DNA from 4 places in the Hahella chejuensis KCTC 2396 genome. Region 1 is predicted to be linked to each of the others. Evidence: predicted binding sites of a transcription regulator. Region 1 holds the regulator's gene; each other region holds the start of a gene.
The links. Region 1 encodes sigma-54, which starts transcription at its own class of promoters, with help from an activator protein. Its sites were predicted from a motif close to TGGCACNNNNNTTGCTNT; they were not measured.
Positions count from the first base shown of each region.

Region 2: nirB (nitrite reductase large subunit NirB) is a predicted target of sigma-54. The motif match lies at 2,045-2,062, and genes of this name have one in related genera.
Region 3: HCH_RS31100 (PEP-CTERM sorting domain-containing protein) is a predicted target of sigma-54. The motif match lies at 1,507-1,524, and genes of this name have one in related genera.
Region 4: HCH_RS20845 (PEP-CTERM sorting domain-containing protein) is a predicted target of sigma-54. The motif match lies at 2,967-2,984, and genes of this name have one in related genera.

Region 1 is NC_007645.1:5,457,445-5,461,893, forward strand. It holds gene HCH_RS23875 (KdsC family phosphatase) at 1-49, shown strand, start outside; gene lptC (LPS export ABC transporter periplasmic protein LptC) at 54-632, shown strand; gene lptA (lipopolysaccharide transport periplasmic protein LptA) at 616-1,140, shown strand; gene lptB (LPS export ABC transporter ATP-binding protein) at 1,137-1,862, shown strand; gene HCH_RS23895 (RNA polymerase factor sigma-54) at 1,985-3,481, shown strand; gene hpf (ribosome hibernation-promoting factor, HPF/YfiA family) at 3,597-3,905, shown strand; gene ptsN (PTS IIA-like nitrogen regulatory protein PtsN) at 3,912-4,376, shown strand; gene rapZ (RNase adapter RapZ) at 4,403-4,449, shown strand, end outside.
Region 2 is NC_007645.1:5,931,586-5,936,034, reverse strand. It holds gene nirB (nitrite reductase large subunit NirB) at 1-1,996, opposite strand, end outside; gene HCH_RS26090 (NarK family nitrate/nitrite MFS transporter) at 2,478-3,950, shown strand; gene HCH_RS26085 (bifunctional protein-serine/threonine kinase/phosphatase) at 4,012-4,449, shown strand, end outside.
Region 3 is NC_007645.1:7,002,488-7,006,936, reverse strand. It holds gene HCH_RS31105 (PEP-CTERM domain protein) at 1-1,089, shown strand, start outside; gene HCH_RS31100 (PEP-CTERM sorting domain-containing protein) at 1,526-3,019, shown strand; gene HCH_RS31095 (PEP-CTERM sorting domain-containing protein) at 3,462-4,449, shown strand, end outside.
Region 4 is NC_007645.1:4,770,789-4,775,237, reverse strand. It holds gene HCH_RS20855 (DNA-3-methyladenine glycosylase 2 family protein) at 1-832, opposite strand, end outside; gene HCH_RS20850 (TIGR02647 family protein) at 993-1,229, shown strand; gene HCH_RS20845 (PEP-CTERM sorting domain-containing protein) at 1,296-2,789, opposite strand; gene HCH_RS20840 (methyltransferase) at 3,084-4,328, opposite strand.

The DNA of each region.
Region 1 (4,449 bases):
TCTGGCGGCCAAAGGATTGCTCCACACCTCTCTGGAAGCCTATCTATAACTTCATGACAGAACTGCTCAGACAATATAGCAAGTGGCTATACGCGGCTTTGGCGGCAATTCTGGTTATTTATCTGGCCGCCTATCAAGACGAAGCAAACGTACCGTTCTTCGAGGAAGAGCAACTCCTGAAAGACGAACCTGACGCCTTTGTCATTAACGCGGTTTATACGACTTACAACAAAGAAGGCGTACTCACCAGTCGCTTACAAAGCCAATTGGCGAAACACTATCCCGATACGGACACCGGCGTATTGACGCGCCCCAACCTGGAAATCTTCCAGCAAGGAGAGAAAAGTTGGCATGTAGAGTCTTTGGAAGGCGAACTGCTCATTAAGCAGGACACCCTGAAGCTGCGCGGAGACGTGGAAGTAAATGGCGCTTCCGACGACGGGGCGCCGATCCTCATGCAAACGCAAGCACTCGACTATAACAACAAGTCACGCTTTATCAGCACCGATCAACCCGTTAAGATAACTTCAAATATCAATCAGTTAACCGCTGTCGGAATGGAGGCGGACATTGATAAAAAGCTTATTGTATTACTTTCTCAGGTAACCGGCGTTTATGCACAACCCAAGTAAACTATTCACAGCGGCGCTGTTGGTGGCCCTGGTTTTCACTCCATTAAGCCACGCTTTAGACCTTCTTAACGGGAGCGACGAACCAGTGCGTATTAAAGCCGGGCGCTGGGAAAGAGATGGTCAAAAGGGCATCGACACCTATATCGGCAATGTCGTCATTACCCAGGGCAAATCCAGCATCGAAGCGGACAAAGTTGTTTTATACACTGACGACAAGGGCATCAGCCGCTTCCAAGCTACGGGTAAGCCCGCTCACTTGGTGCAATTTGACGCAGAAAAACAAACTGAAACCCACGCTTACGCAGAAAGCATGGACTATGATCGCAGCCAGAGTAAAGTCGTTATGCGTAACCATGCGCGCATTCTCCAGGACAATAGTTCAGTAGAAGGCGAAGAAATTATTTATTTCACAGACAAACGCTTAGTCACAGCGAAGGGAGCCTCATCGGGCAATCAAACCGAGCAGGTTGAAATCATCTATCATCCGCCCAAATCTAATAAACAATGAGCACTCTCGCCGCCAGAAACCTGGCCAAGGCTTACAAAAAACGGCCTGTAGTAAAAGATGTCTCCGTTGAAATTCGCAGCGGCGAAATCGTTGGCCTCCTCGGACCTAACGGCGCAGGCAAAACCACCTGCTTCTACATGGTGGTGGGACTGATCCCCAGCGACAAAGGCAGCGTATTTATTGACGATGCCGAAATCACCAGCCTGCCCATGCACGGGAGAGCGCGCAAGGGCATTGGCTATCTACCTCAGGAAGCGTCCGTATTTAGAAAGCTGTCTGTGGAAGACAACATTTACGCCATTCTTGAGACCAGGGCGGATCTGAACCGCAAGGAACGCAAGCAAAAAATGGAGGAGTTGCTCCATGAATTTCACATAACCCACATTCGTAAAAGCCTTGGCATGAGCCTCTCCGGGGGTGAACGCCGCCGCGTGGAAATCGCTCGCGCGCTCGCCACGGAGCCAAAGTTTGTACTACTGGACGAGCCTTTTGCCGGGGTGGACCCTATTTCCGTCAACGACATCAAGCAGATTATCGAACATCTTAAAAAGCGCGGCATCGGCGTCTTAATTACAGACCATAATGTGCGCGAGACCTTGGATATTTGTGAACGCGCCTATATTGTCAGTGAAGGATTTATTATCGCAAGCGGCGCCCCTAGTGATATCCTTGCCAACCCAAAGGTTAGAGAGGTCTATCTGGGTGACCAGTTCAAACTTTAGTTTAACCGGCGGCTTCCATTCAAGATGGACCCCAAGGCTCAAGAGCTTAGGATTAAAGCGCTCAATAACTATGACAAACTCACAAGATCTGTGCCTGAATCGGTGGTAAGCATCAGATGGTTATGAAAACTTCATTGCAGTTAAAGCTGGGTCAACAGCTCACTATGACCCCGCAACTGCAACAAGCAATAAAACTTTTGCAGCTTTCAACACTGGATTTACAGCAAGAGATTCAACAAGCGCTTGAGTCCAATCCCATGCTGGAAGTGTCTGAAGAGGAAGAGTCCCCCAACCACGTTCAGAACGATACGATCAGCGACATGCTCGCCAATAACTCCAGCAAAGAGCGAGCTCAAGAGTCCGGCATGGACGAAGGCGGGTTCGCCGAGGAGGATAACTGGTCCGACTCCATACCGAACGACTTGCCCGTCGACACCGCCTGGGACGATGTCTTTCAAAGCGGGTCAAGCAGCTACAGCGGCGGCGAGGATGACGAATACGATTTCGAGTCCCGCAACAGCAAAGGCGAAACCCTGCAAGATCACCTTCTCTGGCAACTCAATCTTACCCCCATGTCCGACATTGACCGCATGATCGCCGTTGCGATAATCGATGCGGTCAATCCCGACGGCTATCTTTCCCTCACTCCCGATGAAATTCACAGTGGGCTGCAGACTGAGGGCGAAGAAGAAATTGAGTTGGACGAAGTACGCGCAGTGTTAAAGCGCGTTCAGCAGTTTGATCCTGCCGGGGTCGCTACTTGTAACCTGCAGGACTGCCTGCTGAGCCAGCTGAATCAGCTACCCAAAGATACGCCCTGGTTAGGACAGGCCAAACTCGTGGTCAGCCATTACATCAACTTGCTTGGCAATCGCGACTATGCCCAGTTGATGCGCCGCAGTCGCCTGAAGGAAGACGACCTGCGGGAAGTGCTCAAGCTGATTCAAAGCCTGAACCCAAGACCGGGAGAAGGCATTCAGGAAAGTAATACCGAATATGTGGTTCCTGATGTTATCGTCAAAAAAAACAATGGCCGCTGGCTGGTGGAGCTGAACCCGGAAATCGCCCCTAAGATCCGCATCAATCCAGGCTATGCGGGCTTGGTGAGACGTGCGGACAATAGCTCCGACAACACTTACTTACGCGATCAGTTACAGGAAGCGCGCTGGTTTATCAAAAGCTTGCAAAGCCGTAATGAAACTCTGTTGAAAGTTGCGTCACAAATCGTCGAACATCAGCAAGGATTCCTTGAGTACGGCGAAGAGGCGATGAAGCCGCTGGTGCTGCACGATATTGCGGAAGCAGTGGAAATGCATGAATCAACCATTTCCCGGGTGACCACCCAGAAATATATGCACACTCCTCGCGGCGTATTTGAGCTGAAGTACTTTTTCTCCAGCCATGTCAGCACAGACACGGGTGGCGAGTGTTCTTCGACCGCTATTAGAGCTATTATCAAGAAGTTAGTCGCGGCGGAATCACCGAAGAAACCTTTGAGCGACAGCAAGATTGCTGCGCTGCTCGGCGACCAGGGCATCAATGTCGCCCGTCGCACGATCGCAAAGTATCGGGAGGCGCTTTCCATTCCGCCTTCCAATGAACGTAAGCGATTAATTTAAAAGGAGGAATACAGGCATAAGACTTAAATCAAATAGTCACAAAATGGATGTGCTAGTATTTTTCATGGAAGTGCAAAATTCATAATGCACCGTATATTGGCATTAGGAGCAAAGTATGCAAATGAACATCACCGGACATCAAGTCGAGTTAACTGAAGCACTGAAAGACTACGTTAACAACAAGTTCGACAAACTTGAACGACACTTCGACAGTATCAGTAATGTCCAAGTTACGCTCTCCATTCAAAAACAGCGTCAGATTGCGGAAGCAACCATGCACATTAGCGGCGCTGACCTGCATGCCAATGCTGAACACGAAGATATGTACGCGTCCATTGACGCGCTGGTGGACAAATTAGACCGCCAGATCCTCAAACACAAAGAGAAGCACGTTGATCGGATGCACGGCGCATCCGCCAGATAACAGAACATGGCCCAAACCACACTAACTATTGAGTCTATTATCTCGCCCGCCCTCACACGCTGTGGGGTGTCGGGCTCGAGTAAGAAACGCGTTCTCGAATATATCGCCAATCTGATTGCGCAACATTTTCCGTTTTTGGACGAGAACGCCATTTTTACCAACCTGGTATGCCGTGAGAGACTCGGCAGCACCGGTATCGGCCAGGGTATTGCGATCCCCCATTGCCGTCTGGAAAACTGCGATCGCATTATAGGGGCTCTGATTACGCTCAAGGACAAAATCCCTTTTGACGCCATAGACAACGAACCCGTCGACCTTCTGTTCGTTCTGATTGTGCCTCAGGAGGCTACCAGCGAACATTTAGACCTGCTGAGCCAATTGGCCCAGAAGTTCAATGACCGTCGCTTCTGCGAACATCTACGCGACTGTGACAACGACGAAACCCTGTTCAGGAGGGTGCTGGAGAAATAGTCCAGCTTCGATGGAAAGAGGAAGACATGAAGCTGATTATCGTAAGCGGTCGTTCAGGCTCTGGAAAAAGTAC
Region 2 (4,449 bases), 470 kb from region 1:
CCAGTTTGACGCCCATGCCGGTTGAATCCTGGGTGCCGAAGCGACAGTACTCTGAACCGACGCAGGTTTTCACAGTGCGCAAGGCTTTGCCGTAGGCGTGGCCGGACACCATGCCGGCGTCGTTCAGGTCTTTCCAGATATGGGGCAGGTCCTCTTTCTTGACGCCCAGCAGGTCAATACGCTGGCCGCCGGTGACTTTGACGCAGGGCACTTGGTATTTGTCCGCCGCGTCGGCGATGGCGCGCAGTTCGTTGGGGGTGGTGAGGCCGCCCCACATGCGCGGCACGACGCTGTAGGTGTTGTCTTTCTGGATGTTGGCGTGCACCCGTTCATTGATGAAGCGGGAGCGCGGATCGTCCACTTTCTGGTCCGGCCAGGCGCAAACCAGGTAATAGTTAATAGCCGGGCGACAGACGTGACAGCCGTCGGGTTTGTCCCACTCCATGAAAGCGGCCACTTCGTGAAAGGTTTTCAAGCCATTGTCGACAATAGTTTTGCGCACGGTGTCATGGCCGTAGCTGGTGCATTTGCAGAGCGGCTTTTCACTGGGAGCGGTGCTGTAATCGCCGCCTACGGTCACCGCCAGAATCTGCTCCACCAGACCGGTGCAGGAACCGCAGGAAGCGGACGCCTTGGTAGCGGCGCGCACGTCGTCCAGGGTAAAGAGCTTGTTGTCGGTGATGGCCTTGACGATATCGCCTTTGCAAACCCCGTTACAGCCGCAGATTTCCGTGTCGTCAGGCAGTTCCGCCACGGCGCTGATGCCTTGGCGCCCCGAGTCGCCCACCAGGTGCTGACCGAAAAGCAGGGTGTCGCGGAAGTCGCTGATGTTGGTTTTGTCGCGCATCAGCTGGAAGTACCAGGAGCCGTCGCCGGTATCGCCGAACATCACGGAGCCGATGATTTTGTCGCCTTTGACCACCACTTTTTTATAGACACCGCGTTTCGGGTCCTGAAACACGATATTTTCGCTATCGTTGTCCCCGAGGAAATTGCCGGCGGAGAACACATCGATGCCAGTAACTTTGAGCTTGGTGGAGACCTCTTTCTGCTTGTAGATGCCGATGCCGTATCCCGCCAGATGGTTGGCGCAGACTTTAGCCTGATCCCAGATCGGCGCCACCAGACCGAATAATTCGCCCCGATGCTGCACACATTCGCCAATGGCGTAGATGCTGGGATCGAAGGTTTGCATGGTGTCGTTGACCACGACCCCGCGCTCGCAATACAGGCCGCAGGATTGAGCCAGTTCGGTATTGGGACGAATGCCCACCGCCATCACCACAATATCCGCAGGCAGCGTTTCGCCAGTGTCGAACTTGATGGCTTTGACGTAGCCGTGTTCATCGCCTTCCAGGCAAGAGGTGTTGGCGGACATGCGGAACTTCATGCCGCGTTCTTCCAAAGCCGCCTGCAGAAAGCGGGCGGAAGGTCCGTCCAACTGGCGGTTCATCAGTATTTCCAGGTTATGCACCACGGTGACGTCCATGCCGTGTTTCAGCAGGCCGTTGGCGGCTTCCAGACCGAGCAGGCCGCCGCCGATCACAATGGCGTGCTGTTTGGATTTGGCGGCGGACAGCATGGTGTCCACATCGGAAATATCACGGAAGGTGATGACGCCTTTCAGGTCTTTGCCTGGTACAGGAATAATGAAAGGGTTGGAGCCGGTGGACAGCAACAGCCTGTCGTAGGCCGCCTCTGTTCCGTCCGCCGCATAAACGATTTTGTTGCGACGGTCCACTTTCTGCGCACGCTTTTCCCATCCGGCATGCAGGGTGATGTTGTGGGTTTTATACCACTCCATGTCGTTGATCATGATGTCTTCGAGCGTCTTTTCTCCAGACAGCAATGGCGACAACATGATGCGGTTGTAATTGCCGTGGGGCTCTGATCCGAACACGGTGATGTCGTATTTATCCGGCGCTATTTTGAGTAACTCCTCGACCGTCCGCATTCCAGCCATTCCATTTCCGACGACGACTAATTTTTCTTTCATGGACCTTCTCCAGCTCGCTGAATCCGCTACAGGCTAATTGACGGTGGTAGAGCATGAATGGCGCCAATCGAAATCTCGTTGTTTTTAAGTGACTGTAATTAAAGAGATAAAAAGTGATTTTCGATGCGTTTCGAGGAAGTTTGCCTGCGAATGGTGCGGATTCACGACCAAGTTTTGTTCTAAAAAAGTGCGCTAATTTCAGATGGCGCCCAACAAGAGTGATTAATTTGGTGCGATCGCATGATTCTGTTGTGCGCTTAACTGGTGCGTTCTGTGGCGATGAAAAAACCTAACGATGGGCGTAATAAATTTAGTTGTTTGATATCTAAAGGTAATTTTGCTTATTGGCGGTAGCGTCGCGGTGGCTGGAAAAAGCGTTGAAGGGCTTGAATGGGCCATTTTGAGTGGTTGGCACAGCTTTTGTAGTTCTAGTGAATGCTTTTCTACTAGAACTCAACTGCCAAATAAGACAGGAAGATTTATGTCATCCGATAAATTGAACATTCTGGATTTGTCCCAGGGGGGCGTCCGAACGTTGCATTACACTTGGTTCGCGTTTTTCCTAACTTTTGTGATGTGGTTTTCCCATGCCCCGATGAAGCCGTTCATCGTGGAAGCCTTCAATATGACCAACGAGCAGTGGAAAGCGCTGCTGATTTTGAACGTGGCGCTGACCATTCCCGCTCGCATCGTCATCGGCATGTTGGTGGATAAGTTCGGCCCCCGCGCGGTATACAGCCTGTTGTTGATGATTTCCGCTTTCTTATGTTGGGGATTCGCGTTTTCCACCAGTTTTGAGCAGCTCGCGCTATTCCGCTTTCTGTGTGGATTTATCGGCGCCGGGTTCGTCATCGGCATTCGTCTGGTGGGAGAGTGGTTTCCGGCGAAAACTGTCGGCGTGGCGGAAGGCGTATACGGCGGCTGGGGCAATTTCGGCTCTACGGCGGCGGCCTGGACATTGCCTGCGGTCGCCGCTTATCTCTATGGCGGCGATGACGGATGGCGCTATGCCATCGCCACCACCGGCGTGGTCGCTTTCTTTTATGGAATGCTGTTCTATCGCAAGGTCCGCAATACGCCGAAAGGCTCCACCTATTTCAAACCCAAGAAGAGCGGCGGATTGGAAGTCAGTTCCTGGAAAGACTTCTGGTTTTACATCGCCATGAATCTGCCCATGTACATCGCTTTGGCGGTGTTGACCTGGAAGTTATCGCCTGCGGGCCTGGGGCTGTTATCCGACGCCACGGCGCTGATGTTGTGGGTGGGATTGGGCGTGTTGTTCCTCATTCAGTTCTGGCAGATCTACAACGTCAATCATGAGCGTCTGAAGCAGGGCGTGCCGGAAATGCAGCGCTATAAGTTTAAGCAGGTGGCGGTGCTGGATTGGGCCTATTTCGTGACCTTTGGATCAGAGTTGGCGGTGGTGTCGATGCTGCCTGCTTTTTTCATGGAAACCTTTAGCCTGTCGCCAGTGCAGGCGGGTCTGTTGGGGGGCGCTTTCGCCCTGATGAACCTGGTGGCCCGTCCTGGCGGCGGTCTGTTGTCGGATCGCTTTGGCCGCAAGAAAACCTTGTCTATTCTGATTGCGGGCCTGGCGGTGGGATACTTGCTGCTGAGTCAGATTTCTTCAGCCTGGATGATCCCGGCGGCGGTGGCGGCGGTCATGCTGTGTTCCTTCTTTGTGCAGGCGGGGGAAGGCGCCGTGTTCGCCATGGTGCCCTTGGTGCAGCGTCGTATGACAGGTCAGATCGCAGGTATGGCTGGCGCCTACGGCAATGTGGGCGGCGTGACTTTCCTGACGGTGTATTCGTTTGTCGACGCCTCCACATTCTTTGTGGCTATCGCCGGGGCGGCGGCGGTATGTTTCCTCGCGGTGCAGTTTCTGGAGGAACCGGAAGGGCATATGGTGGAAGTAGGCGAAGACGGCAGCGTCCAGTTGATTGAAGTGAACTGATTGACATAGACGTACCGCTACGGCGTACTTACTTTAATTTTCGCAGCAGGGCTCGTGGCGCATGATATTCGCCAGCGATTTGTCGCTATCGGTTGACCAACACAGTATTGCGGGGGTAAAGCCTCGCAATGAAGACTGCATCGGCGTACGTATTCCTGACCGGGAGACGTTGCAACTGAAAGGCGCTGTGGCGGTCATCGCGGATGGCGTCAGCGCGGCGGAAGCGGGCAAGGAAGCCAGCGAAGCCTGCGTGACCAATTTTCTGAGTGATTATTTCTGCACTCCAGATTCCTGGTCGGTGAAAAACGCCGCGCAGAAAGTGTTGCAGGCGTTGAACCGATGGCTGTACGGGCAAAGTCTGCGCACGCTGAATGACGACAAAGGTTACGTGTGCACCTTGTCCATTCTGGTGTTGAAGTCGACGCAGGCGCATATCTTTCATGTTGGCGACAGTCGCATCTATCTGTACAGAAATGGCGAGTTGGAGCAGGTCACGACG
Region 3 (4,449 bases), 1.5 Mb from region 1:
GCGGTAGGTAATGATGACGTAACAAACAGCTCGTTAGTTTTTGATAACGTCAGCTTTGGCGATAACTTTGTGAACCAAGGCTCCTTACAGTATGAGATTGGAAAGGACGGGGCCGGTGCGCTCAGGTTTGAAAATGGTTCATCCGCATGGGGGCAGTCAGCAACGATTGGCAAGAGTGGCGAGCTTTCTCTTTCAGGGGGGTCTACATTGTCGTTGACGAATGAGCTTTATGGTTACGGGGGCCGCATCGCCATAAAAGAAGGCTCCAGAGTGACTGCTACGGGCGCTTCGGTTGCGAATACGAACGTGCTTGTAGATGGCGAAGGTTCATTGTTTGAAATGGGTCCCAATGGCGCACTTGGTACTGCAAAATTCCAAAACGGCGGCAAGGGCCAGGGATGGGGCGTCAGTCTGGGTGACGTGACTATTGATGGCGCTGGGAGTTCATTCACCTCAGAAGGGGAGAGCGAAGTCCGCAAACTGGAGATCAGAAATCACGGAGAATTAATCGCTGACAACCTGAGCTTATCCCGTGAAAGCCAGATCTCATTAGGTGAAGGTAAAATCTCCACTTCCTCTCTCGACATGAACGGAGGCGCGCTAAGCGGTTCTGGTGAAATTAAGGGTAACCTGAATAACACCCGCGGCGGGGTCGTTTCGACGGGCGAGTTTGGCGGCTCTATTCGAGTGGAAGGCGATTATACTCAAGATGAGTCAAGCAAGCTGGAAATTACTTTGGGAGATTGGAGTACGCTTGGCGGTTACGAGCTGAATATAGATGGCGTGGCGAACCTGGACGGGGTACTCCAAATCAATCTGTGGGATGAATTTAAACCCAGACTGCATGACTTCTTCACTCTGATCAACGCTGACAAAATAAACGGGATGTTTAGCGATTTTGTGCTTCCCGACTTGGGGTTTGGCATGCATTGGGATTGGGGATATCGCCGCTCCTACGCTGGCGTGAACTCATTTGGCTTAAGAATCGTATCCAGCGCATCCAGTAAGCCTGTTCCCGAACCATACGTATTCGTATTGATGGCGTTAAGCCTGGCTGGAATGGCTGGCGTCAGACTTCTTCGCAAATAGCTCTTAAGCGGCTCCTTCCTGAACTGAAAATTGTCCCCTGGCCGGCCATGGCAGGGGGCGTTGTCCCCTTCGAATAGTTCATTATTTGAATACCTCTGAGTGATCCTTGCGTTTATTCACTACCCGCGAATAGTCAATTCCAACGGGCGATTGAATTGCTATATCCAAGTCATAACGGTCAGTTGAGCGGCTCACTGCTTTGCTAACAATGAGACCTAATTCTTTGGGGATAAGATGTTTCTGCGGCATGTTTTTTTTGAGTAGTTTTCTTGTAACTTATTGATTTTATTGAGTCAGATATTTTTACATAAAATCAATGAGTTAACTAATGTTAATAATATAACCTAATGATTTTAAAAGTTAATTAAATACTTGGTCCTCTCCTTGCCCATAGACACCCGTTATATAAATAAACTGTGGCACAAGGGGTGTAATAGTGAAGACTACTCAAGGTCTGCGTATTTTTTCTTCATTAGTATTTGTTACCTGCGCTTCTCTATCCCAGGCGGCGGTAATTAATTGGAACAATATTGGCGGCGGAAACTATAGCGATGACGCTAATTGGTCTGGTGGGGCCGCGCCAGGAAAAACTGACGAAGCGTTGTTTGATTCAGGCGCTGCAAGCTCCTATACCACCACATTTTCAGAAGACGCCGACGCCCAAAACGTCTCTGTTAATGACGATGACGTCACTATGGAGCTTAATGGCCACAATCTGGAAACCGCCTCTGGAATCTCTGTTGGCGGGACAGAGGGCGGTCGTCTGACCCTGCGGGGAGGCAAGTATAATCAGAAAGCTGATTATAGTGGCGATTTGATCAAAGTGCTTGTCGGCAGCGAAGCAGGCTCCAAAGGCGACCTGGTGCTTGATGGCGTTGAATTTGGTAGTCCTGAAATTTACGGCAGGATGCAATATTACATAGGCCAGTCCCACTCTGGTTTTGGTGGCGGAGAGGGGACGCTGGAGCTTAAGAATGGCTCCCAGGCTCGGGGCCAAACTGCCTTTATCGGAGATAAAGGTAAAGTATTAATCTCCGGCGGCTCCGGGTTAAACCTGGCGAATGAGTTGATTATGGAGAGCGGTGGATATCTGAAAATATCTGAAGGCACCGGTGTTAGCTCATCTGGCGCAAGTCTTGCCGGAAAAGTTCTGGTAGACGGAGAACACTCCAGTCTTAATGTCGGCGAATATGGCTACATGGATGGGGACATAACTTATCAGAACGGAGCAACCGGCAGTGGAGGAAATATAGCTGTAGGTAACCGCATGACCATCGACGGCGCAGGTTCTGACTTCTCAGCCATGGGGAATGTAGATGTCAGTGGCAGGCTTACTGTCAGCCACGGCGCGAGTTTGAGCTCAGATTACGCAATTTCTGCGCTTCCGGGCGGTGTGTTGTCCTTGCATGACGGAAAAGTAAGCGCAGGAGCTGTGTTAACAGAAGGCGGTAAGATTGAAGGCTCCGGTGAAGTAAAGGGCAACGTCAGCAATACTAACCGTGGCACGGTGGCGACGGGAGAGAATGGCGATGCGTTAACTATTACTGGCGACTATTCGCAAGACAGCTCAAGCACCCTGGCGTTGACTCTGGGTGGTTGGGATGCGATTGGCGACTATGAGCTGAATATTTCTGGCGACGCTAATCTGGACGGCATTCTAAAGATCGATCTTTGGGACACCTTCAAGCCTGAGCTGAATGACGTATTCACGCTGATCAAAGCGGAAAACATCAATGGTATGTTCAGTGACTTCGTATTACCGAGTTTGGCTTCTGGTTTAGCCTGGGACTGGGGTAGCGTGATGGTTGCAGGCTTGGAGACTTTCAGTCTGAAAGTTGTGAAAAACGTGCCTGAGCCCTACACCATTGTATTGATGACTATTGGCCTGGCTGGATTCGCTGGCGCGAGACGTTTTCGTAAAGCGGCGTAAGCCCAGTTCTGTTTATTGATATGTTTTGCCCGTACTTTGCTGGAACGTAAAGTACGGGATTTACCTCCCTACTTGTCTGTGACCATTCTTTGCACCTCCCGCCCGCTAACTTCAATCGATATTTACCGTCGTTTCTGACCCTACAATTCAAAACTTTAATGTTTCATGGCTCAGCGTGAAGCGCCTCGGATTGTTTCTAATGCGACAAGCAAGACTCAGACAGTGTGGGGCGCTGTGCATATGAGCAAAATACAAGTTTTCTGAACAAGAAAGAATTCTTGTAAGTTATTGATTTATATAGTCAAAATATTTTACACGAAACGTGACGAACTTTATGGAAATTATTTTAACTATATGAATTTTAAATAAAAAAACAATTATGGCTCATACCTTGCTAAAAAGGTTGCGCCTAAAAACGAACTATTACACAAGGGGTGTAACAATGAAGACTACTCAAGGTCTAGGAATTTTAACTTCATTAGTATTTGTAAGCTGTGCTTCTGTCTCCCAGGCAGCGGTGATTGACTGGAACAATGTAAGCGGCGGTGATTTTAACAATGGAGCAAACTGGGCGGGAGGCTCGGCGCCGGGCGCTGCAGATACAGCATCATTCAATACGGATGTTGCCGGTTCGTATACTGCATCCCTATCGCAGGACACTGATGTCGATAATGTGTCAGTAAAAAATGACCACGTCGTGATCGATTTGAATGGCCAGAATTTGGAAACGCTGACAGGAATATCTGTCAGCGGCGACAAAGGCGCTACGTTAACGCTGAGGAATGGCTCCTTTAATCAGAACGGTGATGAATACGGAGACCTGGTGGAAATCTTGGTGGATAGCGCCTCAGCCTCCGAAAGCCGACTTGTTTTGGATGGCGTTGATTTCGGCGGGAGAGGAATGGGCTCAAGGATGCAGCTTTACGTGGGTTATCCCCCTGCATCGGGTGGGACCAGAGAAGGGGTTTTAGAGCTGAAGAATAAGTCAGGCGTCACCGGGCAGTCTGCTTATATCGGGGGCAAATTGATCCTTTCGGAAGGCTCTAGTATGGGCCTGGCTGGCGAGTTGGACCTTGATGGCGTTCTGGAGATTACAGGCGGCGCTGGGCTAGGATCTTCCGGCGCCTATATATCCGGAAAAACGCTGGTGGATGGAAGAGGCTCAGATCTCAGTGTAGGCGAGTTCGGAGATTTTAGTGGAGAGACCACCTTTCAAAATGGCGCCACGGGTTCGGGCGGCCGTATCTCTACGGGAGGGCGTTTTACTGTAGATGGCGCTGGAACTGAAATTAGGGCTATAGGTTCTATGGATTTGGGCGGTAATGTTGTCGTCAGTAATGGCGGGAGCCTTGTGGCCAGTGATCTGATTACGGTTACTGGCGTTATGAATTTAGACAACGCTCAAATTGAAGCCTCGTCTTTAATGACTG
Region 4 (4,449 bases), 690 kb from region 1:
TGATGAGGTAGCCAATGTGGCGGCTGAGCGTACTGTCCAGACGAATGCGAATACGGGCGGCGTCTGCTTCATGGCTGGCTTCAAACCAGCCCACGGCGGAGTCCTCTCCCGCTTCGACTCGGACAATCCTGTGATAACGTCCGTCGACGACCGCGTCCACGCCGGCGATGGTCCTGGCGCTTAGAAAGCTGAGCAGGGCGTCCCAGGCGTACGGCGGACGGTAGGGCATCTCAAAGCTGATCATATCGGTTTGCGCCGGCCCTGAACGACGCCGTACTTTGGAGGGAATCAGTCCGTAGTGTTTCTGGAACAGATCATTGAAACGACGGGTGCTATTGAATCCCGCCGCCAGCGCCACATCCGTCATAGACAAGTCGCTTTCCGTGAGTAGTTGTTTGGCCAGCAACAGGCGATGTGTTTGTGAATACTGAACGGGTGATACGCCGAACTCGCTCTGAAACAGGTCGCGCAGATAGCGGTCGCTGACGCCGACCCGCGCAGCCAGTTGCGCCAGTGAACGTCCACGCAGAAAGCCTTGTTCAATCAGGTTGGAGGCGGCGCGGGCCAGCTGTCGCTTGCTGTCCACCGCCGCGAGCCCGGGTGCGAGTTCCGGCCGGCATTTCAAACAGGGCCGAAAGCCGCCGTTTTCCGCCGCCGCAGCGCTACGGAAAAACAGTGTATTTTCCTTCTTTGGCTTGCGGACGGCGCAGACAGGTCGGCAGTATACGCCGGTGCTGGTGACGCCGACGAAAAAGCAGCCGTCAAAGCGGGGATCTCTGCTGATCAGCGCGTTGTAACAAGTGTCGTGGTCGAGGTTGGCGTTTGTCTTCATAGAGGCTATGCTAATCCTCAACACGAAGCCTGTCTCGCCATTTTCGGAACTGTTGTTTTTTCATTCCCGACAGACCGTTTTTCACTTCAGGCAGTTCGTTGTATTATCCGGAAAACCGGTCCCCCGCAATTGCGCTGAATGATAATAACCAGGAGCTTATATGGCCTATACGCCCGAGCTGATTGATGAAATCGAGATCCTCGCTAAATACAATCTCACCACGACCCAGGAAGGGTTGAAAGTGCACCAGACTGCAGGGCAGAAAATGGTGACGGCGGCGAAAAGGCTGCATGCGAAAGGGCTGATCACCCAGGCGGACGGCGGTTACCTGACCAGCCTCGGCCACGACGCGGCGGAACACGCCCAGGCCCTGCTGACCATATTGAAGCCGGTTTGATGTGGCTGTATCAACGTTAAACAGCTAAAGAAAAAGCGCCCCGAGGGGCGCTTTTTTGATGGAAAATTAAGCAGACTTCCTTCTTCGTAGAAGAATCAAACTTGCTGACAAACCAAAGAGTGCGAGTGTACTTGGCTCTGGTACTGGTACATGGTTTGCAACCACTTTTAGAACTAAGGTCTCGTAGTCGGCGCCGGCTATGACTTCCCAAGTCCAACCCATACCCCCACTCAAACCAGGAAAGGAGAAGTCACTAAACTCGCCGACGATAGATGTCGCGCTGAACAGGCTGAATGCGTCCCCTAACTTTGGCTTGAACGCGTCTTCAAGCTGAACTGTGACAAAGCCATCCAAAGTTGCTGTTCCATCGATTGCTAGCGCAGCTGTGTCGTCGCTGAGCATCCAGTCGCCGATGGTAATGGACAGAACGCTGGCGCTGTCTTGCGTAAAGTCGCCATTTAACGTCAGAGAGCCGCCTTTAGATTCAATCCGGCCGCCTTCTTTGTTGTTCAGCTTCCCAACCATTTGGCCGTGACCGGAAATAGTTCCGTTGTTGTCTATAAATTGGGCTCCAAAGCTTCCGTTTGAAAGGTTCACTTTCATATGGTCAGATACCCAGCCTGAAGAGTACCCAGTAGCGCTTAGATCACCAAAAACGCCGCCGTTAGTAACGTTAACTTCGCCGGAGAATTCGATAGGTGAATAGGGGTCGTACAAACCAATGCTGTTAAACTCAAGCTGTGAACCGGCCCCGTCAATATTAATCGTACCGCCACCGGCTAACATGCCCGCTTGGGCATAGGCGCCATCTCGATAGGTCAGTTCACCGCCAGCGCTAAGGTAACCTCCATGATAAATACGTGTGTCTGGGCCTTCCGCGGTAAATTTACCGCCAATAAAGGAGTCTGACAGGCCGGCGTATGCTCCATTGGTAAAGAGGGCGACGCCATCATCCTGGTAGAATGCAGAAGAAAGACTTAAAGATGAATTGTCAACGACCAGACTGGCGCCGTCACGTTGCTGCAAATAAAGTCCCTCAATTCCAGAATGATCTTGCATGACGAGTGAGCTGGATTTCCCCTCCATTTTCACTGCCAGATTAACCCACGATAGTTGGCTATTGTTCATAACCATTTCGGAAGAGCCGCCAGTTGAACTCTTAATTGAGGTTAACGGAGGGTTATGGCCGCTCGGATTGTCTTGAAAAAGGATTTGTCCGTTATTGAACGTCAAACTTGTGTTTTCCCCTCCTGTACCGCCGATGGTGAGGTTTTTTTCGATTGCAAAGCTATTCTCTATCGTCAATTGGTCGTTGTGGATTTCTACACTTTCGACTGTGGTAGCGTCGCTATCATTAAAAGTGACTGTATAGGGGCTGGCTCCGCCAGTATTGAAAACTGCTGTATCGCCAGACTTTGGAGTTACTCCGCCTTGCCAGTTAGAGGCGTCGGAAAAGGCTCCATTTACTGGTTCTTTCCATTCAATGATTCCTGCGTTGGATAATGATGGAACGCTAAGGAGTAATAACGGCAGGACTGAATATGTCCGTATGGGTTTCATTGAAACACCTCCAATGTGGCAGGTTATTCTTAGTAGTGGATTTGGTTTTAAATCATGCGCTTTAAAGCGCCTTTTCTGGTCAAAACCCGGCAGTAATCGACAGGCGGAAGTATCTTTCCATGACACTGTGCGGATCTTTACTCAGCAAAGTAACGTACTGAATCAGGACTAGAATATAAAGCAAAATATATTCCATAATTGTGTGTTGTTTTGCATTTCATGTAAATAACATTTTGTTGTATCGGCGAGAATGGCGAGATGTGTAAAGTATTCAATACAAAATGTTATTCTTTACTACAACAGTTGTCCTGTTATCAAAATATTCCTAGGCGTTATCTCGCGACTGCAAAATTCCCGCACTGTCACCTCATAGCCCCGCTCTTGTAAAAACAGAGCGCGATCCAGCGCCAGCCAGATTTCCAGTGGTCGGCGAAAAAGATGCCTCACCAGTTCTAATCTGCGCACTTCGCGGTAGCGTGAACGGCCGGTTTCCGCGAAGTGAGAGTAATCGATATCTGTGGGCAGAGTGAGGTGTTTTTCACGCGCCGCCCATGCGCAGAAAGCGTTGAAGTCGCCATTCAGCATTGCTTTGGGCAAAGAGGGCGTGGGAAGGTATTCGTCCTGGCTCCGTAATTGGCGTTGTAGCTGGTCAAACCCCAGACGCCATTGGCTTTCTTTCTCTCTTTGTGCGCGCTCTTTCGCGGAAGCGGTCACCGTTTCCTGCACCGCCAGCGAAACATCCTTCAGAGATAAGGTCAGTTTGGCCTCACGGGCGGTCTTCGAGAGCGGTTGGTATTGCTCGCCGAGACAGAGTTTGTGATAACAGCAAGGCGCGATGGCGACGCCGTCCGCCGCGCTGTCCACACTGGCGCGCAACAGGTTTACGTGCAGCTGTCCGCAGGCGTGTAAGCCCAAACGCCAACCGCCGCGATACTCTTCCCTGCGGGAGTCGAACGGTTGTAGCAAGTCTTGTCGAATATAGCGAATCGGCAGTTTCTGTTTGTCCGCCAATGTCTGGCCGCTTTCGCATAACTGGGCGTCCAGTTCAAAACAGAACAGCTCGACGTTGTTGGCGTCCGCTACGGCCCGGGCGAGATGGCCTTTGCCTGAGCACCAGTCGTGAACGGGTCCGCTCAGTGGCGGAAGGGCGGCGGCGAAGGCGGTAACCTGACGCCATTTGCGCCCAGGGGCGTGCAGCGCGTCAAAAGGTGAAAACGTCAGAGAACGACTTGGCGCGGCGACTAACTCACTGGCCCGCGCCAACTCCTGCAGCCAGGGCAGAAAAGGATGAGCGATCGCCTGAAACCGGGCTGGTTCGGCGGAGCAGGATTCGACCACTGTGTCAGACAGACTAATGACTGCGTTATAGAGCTCCGGGTGCGTATGACGCCAATTCGGAAGAACCTCTTCAAAGGGGCGGGGTTTCCAGAAATTCTCATGCACGGCAAGAAGGGCGTCGAGGGATTGGAAGCGTTGACGTAAATCCAGATCGTCCCGCTCAGAGACGGCGTCAGGATGCAGCGGAACAGCGGCTGACATATTGGGTGATATGTGACCAGTGGAAAGGTGCGCCGATTTTATAGTGATTTCGGCTTTTGGCAAGTGAAATGTAAATGCTTAATAACGGGAAAGTCCCTGTTGGAGGCGCGGTTCGCCGTGA